2 regions of the Pseudomonas sp. 10S5 genome follow, and region 2 is predicted to be linked to the other one. Evidence: riboswitches for the same ligand, from Rfam matches in the RefSeq annotation. Region 2 holds a riboswitch; the other holds the start of a gene.
What was found. Region 2 has a riboswitch for fluoride ahead of QN378_RS19845 (voltage-gated chloride channel family protein). Riboswitches for the same ligand answer to the same signal wherever they lie in the genome.

Region 1 (4,194 bases), on a different contig from region 2:
TGTCCCCACCTTCTTGAAAAACGCGCACGGTCAAAGACGAATCGGCCGAGAGAGTGCATTCACAGCGGTTTGGCAGGAAGCTTTGCTCCACAATATGTCGTAGTTCCAGTGTCGAAATCATTTTAAAATAACCCTAACAAAAGTCAGCCCAAATGACTCTCGCCTCAGGTGATAAGGAAGCCGTAATTATTTACGACTTGATGAGCTTGCCTGAGGTAAATCTGGCCCGGCGCTCACAAGCCAGTGTAGGCTAATCATCCAAAAGCATTGGATTAATTTAGGTCGCAATCCATATGAGTTCGTCCACTACGCCTTCCACTATTCAGAGGAAGTCATCGGTACCAGCGAGCTATTGTGGTGAAACCGCCACAATCGAGACGCCAGCGGAGTACCGCTCATCTGGAAGGTGGTGGGGATTACCAGGACGGCGTTGAGAGCATTGTGATGACGAAACAGCCACCAGCAGCGAGCGCCGTGTATCCCCTGGTGTATCCCTATAAAACACACACAGAACAAAACTCTTTAAATACAGTAACTTAACGACCCAGCTCAAATGACTGTGTACCACCAAGTACCGGTTTACAGATGTCTACAGCAGTCTATAAACCACCTCAAGAAGCCCGCCTAGTGCGGGCTTTCTTGTGTCTGGGCATCTCTCCTTTTATAGCCTTATAGCCCCCAGCATCCCCACCCGCATGGGAGAGGGGACGGAAAATCTTAGGGATGCGAACCTGATAAAGCATAGCGACTTGCCTCATTCCATCAAGTCGTCGCACATCGGATTCACGTTGATAACGTGCGCAGCCAGCCGCGACGCGTCCTTTTGAGGCTGGCATACCGACGCGGGCGCTAAGCTTCGTGAGCCACCTAATGGCCAGCATCCACACAAAATAAAAACATCACCCCACACAATATTTCTGCCGTTAAAACGTCTTCATCTCCATGGACCCCTCGCACAGCCGGAACTTGATGACAGACCGAAACAGCGACATCACCGCGACTGTCTTGCGCGAACGCACCAAGCTGGGGAATTTCATTCGGCGCAGGGTACGTGACTCGACTGAGGCCGAAGACATTTTGCAGGACGTGTTTTATGAATTCGTTCAAGCCTATCGCCTTCCGGCAACGATTGAGCAGGCCAGTGCATGGCTTTTCCGGGTAGCGCGAAATCGGATCATTGACCGGTTTCGCAAGAAGAAAGAACAACCCATCAGCGGGATGAACGAAAGCACCGACGATGACGATGAGGTGTATCGGCTAGACCTCGCGCTGCCGTCGATGGACGCCGGGCCGGACGCTATTTTCGCCCGCTCAGCCGTACTTAACGCGCTGCAGGATGCGTTGGACGAACTGCCGGAGAATCAGCGCGAGGTGTTTATTGCCCATGAAATCGCGGGTAACAGCTTCAAGGAAATAGCGGCGCAAAGCGGCGTTGCGGTGAACACTTTATTGGCACGAAAGCGCTATGCAGTCTTGCATTTGCGCAGTCGGCTACAAACGGTTTATGACGAACTTGATACGTAACGGAGAGCACACATGAAATATCGACTGAGAATTGCGGCACGGGTGCTGTTGGGGATCGTGGCGGTGGCCGTGCTGGGCTGGGTGGTCATGGCGCTGTGGAACTGGGTGATTCCAGAGTTATTCACAGGCGGGCGAGTGATCGACTATGGGCATGCGTTAGGGTTGCTGTTGCTTAGCCGGATCCTGTTTGGCGGATTCCGTGGGCGCGGTGGCTGGCACGGTCGTCGGGACTGGCGCAAATGGGAAGCGATGACGGCCGAAGAACGCGAGCAGTTCAAACAGACCATGTTCTCCGGGCGACACAAGCGTTCCGAGGGTTAATCGCGACGGATCATCGAGTGCCAGCAACAAAGCCGGGAGGGCTTCCGGCTAATACCTTGATACATTTCCCCGCCGTGCTATAGGATGCACGCAGGAGATGGCATTCCTCCTCTAACCGCCTTGTGCTGATGATGCCTACGTGAATCCTGAACAAGGCGCGTAGGTGTGCGCCTTGTTCCTTATGAGAACAGGCCCTTGAATACGACCTATCAGCACCCCTTCGATAAAACCTCGCCCCCTTGGCATCAGCCTGCTCTCCGATGGTCGGGAGCGTTACGCCTATGCTGAAGTCAATTTTCGCCATCGCTTTCGGAGCGTCCGTAGGCGCGTTGATGCGCTGGCAATTAGGCATGAAGCTCAACTCGGTGTTTCCGACGCTTCCCCCCGGTACGGTGGTCGCCAACATGGTCGGTGGCTACATCATCGGTCTGGCGGTGGCATTCTTTGCGGCAACACCGACCCTTAGCGCCGAGTGGAGACTGCTGGTCATCACCGGTTTCTGCGGTGGTCTGACCACGTTTTCTACTTTTTCGGCCGAGACCATGATTTTGATTCAACAAGGGCGCCTGCTCTGGGCGCTCAGTTCGATCGCAGTGCATGTACTCGGCTCCCTTGCGATGACCGCACTAGGATTGCTGACCTTTCAATTCATCAGCGGACGCTGAAGGAAGGCCTCATGAATGGCTTTCAAGTGATTTTCTACACCCCGCAAACCATCGCCATGAGGGGAAATGCTCAGGGAATGGATTGTCAACCTGACAAAAGAACTGGGTCTGTGCGGCGCAACAAGGGTGTCTGGCATCGAGGGATTTGGGCACACAGGCAAGAGCCATTCAGCTCACTTTTTCGGGCTGGCCGATCAACCGATGGAAATACGGCTGGCAATGACTGACGAGGAAGACCAGCGGCTATTTGAGCGTTTGGCCATCGAAGACGTCGCCTTGTTTATATCAAGATGCCCATTGAACTGGGCTTTATCGGTAAAGCCGTGGCGCATTGACGCCTCGGCGTGGGCGAGTCCATCTAATTACCGTCAGGGTTGAAGTTCAGTCAGGATGCGGTAAGCCAGACGAACCCGGGCTTCATTGGGAAAGTTCTTGTTCGCGAGCATCACGATGCCGAGCTTTTTCGCTGGCACAAACGCCACATACGCACCAAATCCGTTGGTTGATCCGGTCTTGTTTATCCAGACAGATTGCTGCGGTGGCAGAGGCGGATTTAAGGCTGTGACGGCGTTGCTCTCGTACGCCATCTTGTTCGAGTTGCCTTCCAATAATGCGTCCAGTGAGACTGGATAGCGGTATTGCTCCCAGATCAGGTCCTGCGTCATGGCCCTCAACTGAAAGTAACCGGTGTGGGTGTCGGCCATCGCGCGCTTGAGCAATGGACTCGTGTCTGTGAGGCCCATGTTGGCTTCGACGAACCGAATCAAGTCTTTGGAAGTCGTTTTCACCCCGTAGGCTTCGGCGCCGAGCACGCCAAGACTGAGTCTGACGGGCTTGTCGTTCTTGTCGTAGCCTTGAGCGTAGGCGGCCAACTTGTTCGCCGGAAGGGTGATGAAGCTGTTGGGCATGCCGAGTTCGGGAAACAGCCGATGCTCCAAGGCTTGGTCGAAAGGCATTCCCATGCTCTTGGCGGCAGTCATTCCGAGCATTCCGACGCTTGGGTTGGCATAGGTTCTGTAGGTGCCGGGGGCAAACGTCGGTTGCCATGCCTTGAAGTACGCCATCATCTGCGTGGCGTTCCGTATGTCATCAGGAAACTGCAATGGGAAGCCGCCAGCCGTGTGGGTCGCCAGATTGATCAGTGTCACGTTGTCGAACGGGCTGCCCTTGAGTTCAGGCACATAGGCGCTTGGGCGATCAGTGAGCAGTAGCTTGCCGCTGGCTTGGGCGTAGGTCGCCAGGGTCGCCGTGAAGGTCTTGCTGACCGAGCCTATCTCGAACAGCGTGCCGTTGTTGACCGGCTGCTGCGTTTCTCTGGAGGCCACTCCGTAGCTGTAGAAACGCGGCTTGCCATCCACGGTGATCGCGATGGCTAAGCCCGCGACGTTGTAATGACTCATGACGGAGTGAGCGGCATCTTGCACAACGGCATCGATGTTGCGCGGTTCGGCATTCGCCACAGCAACGTTACCGAAAAAGAGGCAGCTGCTTGATAACAGACAAAGAGTAAGAAGCTTTCCAATAAAGCGCATTCCAATGATCCTTGCTTCGTGGTTATTTAATCACGCTCAATTTCAGCAACCCACGCTCCCATATCTGCCGAGTCCTGACCCAAACAAGTTCATGCCAGTCCTTATCCGACGGGTAAAACTGTTCCAACAGACCGAGCTTGATTTCCCGCCCC
Region 2 (4,194 bases):
CCAAGGGTGGCCAGCCCTGAACATGGCCATTGGAACATGTTGCTGACAGCTTTGATTGCTATGGCGTTACCCACGAGTTTCGCGACATTGCATGGCGTTTTTTCGAAAATTAAGTGCTGATGGTTAAGCACGTCAGTTCAAGTCCTTTAGTACCTTGTAACTTCTAGCGACCCTGCTATAGGATGATTAAAGGAGATGGCATTCCTCCTCTAACCGCCTTCGTGCTGATGATGCCTACGTGAACCCTGGACAGGGTGCGTAGGTATGTCTCCTGTCCTTCCATTAAGGACAGCATCGTGATTCTTCATTCTCCGCTCGTCCCTTGCCTGCTCATCCTTTTGTCAGCAACTTCTCGCCTATCCACACTACGAGGAGGCTGGTAGCTATGCTGAAATCATTATTGGTCATAGCCATTGGTGCATCACTCGGGGCTTGGTTACGTTGGCTGCTGGGTATCAAGCTCAACGCTCTGTTTCCAACTGTTCCACCGGGAACCCTGATCGCCAACATGATCGGGGGCTACATCATTGGTCTCGCCATCGCTTTTCTGGCTGCAACACCGTCGCTCAGCCCCGAATGGCGGCTGCTGATCATCACCGGCTTTTGCGGCGGTCTCACCACTTTTTCTACGTTCTCAGCAGAAACCGTCGAGTTGATTCAAGAAGGCCGGGGTATCTGGGCAATTGGAGCCATATCGCTCCATATCATAGGCTCATTGGCGATGACGGCCGCTGGGCTAGTCTCATTTCAACTGTTTAGCACACGCTAAAGGAGATTGATCATGAAAGGCTTCCTGGTGATTTTCTTCACTCAGCAGAATCGTCGCTATCATGGAAAAATGCTTGGCGACTGGATCGTCGACTTGGCAAAACAGATGGGGCTGCGTGGGGCCACACTTTCAACCGCCATTGAAGGCTTTGGGCATACAGGTCATCTTCACTCAGCTCACTTCTTTGAGCTGGCCGATCAACCCACCGAAATTCGTTTGGCCATTACCGATGAAGAATGCATTCGCTTGTTCGAGCGCCTGAATGCAGAAGACATTTCCTTGTTCTACATAAAAGCGCCTATTGAGATTGGCACCATCGGCAAAAAGGCTGACAAGTCCAACAAGTTACCTTGAAGACAGTGGAGATGTGAATATGAGCTATGCCGACATTCCAGCGGGCAAAGGGATTCCTGATGACTTTTTTACCGTCATCGAGATTCCTGCGAACCACTCACCAATCAAATATGAGGTGGATAAGCCCAGCGGACAGATTTTTGTCGACCGTTTTCTTAGCACCCCGATGTTTTATCCCGCCAATTATGGCTTTATTCCAAACACGCTCAGTGAGGATGGTGATCCGCTGGACGTGCTGGTGATCGCCCCTTACCCCGTGTCTCCAGGCGTGGTAATTCGCAGTCGTCCGGTTGGCGTGATGTACATGACCGATGAAGCCGGTCCTGACGCAAAGGTCATTGCTGTCCCCCACGACAAGCTCAGCTCTCTGTATCGCGACGTGAAGGAGTGCAGTGATTTACCTGCATTGCTGCTGGCTCAGATTCAGCACTTTTTCGAAAACTACAAAGCTCTGGAGCCGGGTAAGTGGGTGAAGATGGGCCGTTGGGGCAGCGCTGATGAAGCGCGAGAAGAAATCCGCAAGTCGGTGGCAGCCTATGTGCCGAAATAGCGCACCTGATGCCGCTGGAGGCTGCTTATGCTATCTGCGAGGGCAACCAGAGGTGAAATGATTGGGTAACAAAGCCATTTTACTTTGAAATTGTTACTGGGTATGATCCGCCGCACTGGAGATGGCATTCCTCCATGAACCGCTGCGCCGGCCGCAGCTGATGATGCCTACAGACACCTGATCATAGACCAGGTCTGTAGGCGTTCGCGTTCACATTCCTTGTTTTGGTCAGGCCCAACTTTTTCGTGTGGCTGACCAAATGTCTCGATTCCGACGTCCTGAACAACTTGAACTCCTGCCCTATATTGGCAAATGGCTTGTCCTTGCGGGTATTGTTGCCTTCCTTGCTGGTACCGCTTCTGCTTTCTTTCTGTTTGCTTTGGATCATGCGACTAACTGGCGCGAGACCCATCGCTGGGCGATTTGGCTGCTTCCCATAGCAGGTTTCGCCGTCGGCCTCGTGTATCACCTGATGGGTAAAACCGTCGATGCTGGCAACAATCTGATCATCGATGAAATCCACGACCCGAAGAAAGTCGTGCCTCTGCGCATGGTGCCACTGATATTGGGTGGCACGGTGGTTTCCCATTTGTTCGGTGCTTCCGTCGGCCGTGAGGGGACAGCGGTCCAGATGGGCGGTGCGCTTGCAGACCAGCTCACGCACCTATTCCGTATGCGCCGGGAAGATCGCCGGATAATTCTGATGGCGGGCATCAGCGCTGGCTTCGCTTCGGTGTTTGGAACTCCGTTGGCGGGTGCGCTCTTTGGACTGGAGGTGCTTGCGATTGGGCGGATGCGTTACGACGCATTGTTCCCGTGTGTGGTTGCCGCCATCGTGGCGGACCAGGTAGGTCAAGCTTGGCGAGTGCAGCACACCCATTATGTGATTGGCGAGGTTGTGCCGGTAGCATTCTGGAGCGTAATGGCGGTGGTGGCTGCCGGTATTATCTTCGGGCTTACCGGCCTGATATTCGCAACTGCTACGCAAAAGCTCAGTGCTTTTGTTAAACGCTGGATCAGCTACCCACCTTTGCGTCCTTTTGCCGGCGGAGTCGTCATTGCAACTGCTGTATGGGCGCTTGATGCCTACCAATACATTGGTCTGGGCATTCCAAGCATTGTTCAGTCCTTCGAAGTGCCCATGGCTCCCTGGGACTTCCTCGGCAAGCTGGCGTTTACCGTTACGTCACTGGGTACTGGCTTCAAGGGCGGCGAAGTGACCCCTCTCTTCTACATTGGCGCAACGCTCGGGAATGCCTTGGCTCCGCTATTACATCTGCCATTTCCAATGCTGGCGGGTATTGGTTTTGTAGCGGTGTTCGCGGGGGCTGCTAACACGCCATTGGCGACCATTGTCATGGCTATGGAACTCTTCGGTCCTGAAATCGGCCCTCTCGCCGCTATCGCATGCATTGCGAGCTATCTCTTCTCCGGACATACCGGCATCTACCACGCACAGCGACTAGGTCACAGCAAGCACCGTCGCACGCTGCCGGAAGAGTTACGTCTAGCGGATATCAAGCAGTTCCGTAAGAACAATCCTCCAAAAACCGAACAAGAAATCACCGGCCTGGACGAAGCACAATGACTATAAAAGCATCGAAAAACCATATTACCGCGCTGCACCTGTACTTCCCTGCTGCGAGCCGTGCAAAGGTCACGCGATTCTGGCACTACCTCAGTGCGCCTGCGCTAGCACAGCACCTGCTGACCATCGCCCGAGGTGCCAATATCGAACAGGCCATGTTGCGCCATATCACTGCTGGTTACCTTCCTGGGCAACGGTTGTCGCTCCATCATCCCGAAGTGAACTCCATGCGCCATCCACAGTGCCTAGAGTTGCTAGATACAGAAGATCGGCTGCGCGCCTTCATGCATGAGCATGCAGAAGAACTGCGAAAGGTACGTGCAGTGCTGTTGCTGTGCGAATTACCGCTTGGGCAGCCATAAAGTAAAATCAGGAGATATGCCATGTTAACCGTTCGCTACCTTCACCCCGACCCCACTGTGACTGATTGGCTTCATGAGAATGCGCGGCTTTTGGCGGGTCTTACACTGTGGTCGCTTGCCATGCTGTGGTTGGCGGGAGCAGGCCCACACATTGTCAAGGTTGGCTGGTACAACCTCAACTCTGTGGAAGGGACATTGGTTTTGACTCAGATGCTCAGTGAGGATACGTGCAGAGCCAATGTCAAAGGTGATGCCCTGGCGTGTGTTTCTGGTACCGAATTGGCGGGCGGCGATCTTGAATAACATGGTCCTACGTTCGTCATTACAAAAAGCTTGGGCGTTTGATCTGAGCGGAGACTGGTCATGAAAATCTACGTGACTAGTCTCACCTTTGGCTCTCTAGTGGGGTGGCTATGCACCGCGTCATTTCTAGGACTCGTAGGATTATTCATTGCTAGCATCGCCATGAGTCTTCTGGCCCGCCGCCTGATACCTCGTCGAGGCTTACAATTTCAGGCTTTGAGCCTCTATTGCGTAGGTATTTTGCTGTTTTCACAGAAGCTGTCTCAGT

Region 1: another riboswitch for fluoride. It lies ahead of crcB (fluoride efflux transporter CrcB); the one in region 2 lies ahead of QN378_RS19845 (voltage-gated chloride channel family protein).

What each region holds. Positions count from the first base shown of each region.
Region 1 covers NZ_JASJVL010000010.1:18,082-22,275, reverse strand. Annotated here, with positions in the region: gene QN378_RS12595 (DUF1652 domain-containing protein) at 1-121, opposite strand, end outside; gene QN378_RS12590 (sigma-70 family RNA polymerase sigma factor) at 970-1,524, shown strand; gene QN378_RS12585 (hypothetical protein) at 1,537-1,845, shown strand; fluoride riboswitch at 1,930-1,990, shown strand; gene crcB (fluoride efflux transporter CrcB) at 2,127-2,510, shown strand; partial or broken gene QN378_RS12575 (DUF190 domain-containing protein) at 2,522-2,845, shown strand; gene ampC (class C beta-lactamase) at 2,879-4,042, opposite strand; gene QN378_RS12565 (DUF2817 domain-containing protein) at 4,065-4,194, opposite strand, start outside.
Region 2 covers NZ_JASJVL010000021.1:9,895-14,088, reverse strand. Annotated here, with positions in the region: gene QN378_RS19865 (DNA-binding protein) at 1-20, shown strand, start outside; fluoride riboswitch at 183-244, shown strand; gene crcB (fluoride efflux transporter CrcB) at 386-769, shown strand; gene QN378_RS19855 (DUF190 domain-containing protein) at 782-1,123, shown strand; gene ppa (inorganic diphosphatase) at 1,143-1,673, shown strand; fluoride riboswitch at 1,782-1,850, shown strand; gene QN378_RS19845 (voltage-gated chloride channel family protein) at 1,933-3,261, shown strand; gene QN378_RS19840 (hypothetical protein) at 3,258-3,623, shown strand; gene QN378_RS19835 (hypothetical protein) at 3,645-3,926, shown strand; gene QN378_RS19830 (hypothetical protein) at 3,987-4,194, shown strand, end outside.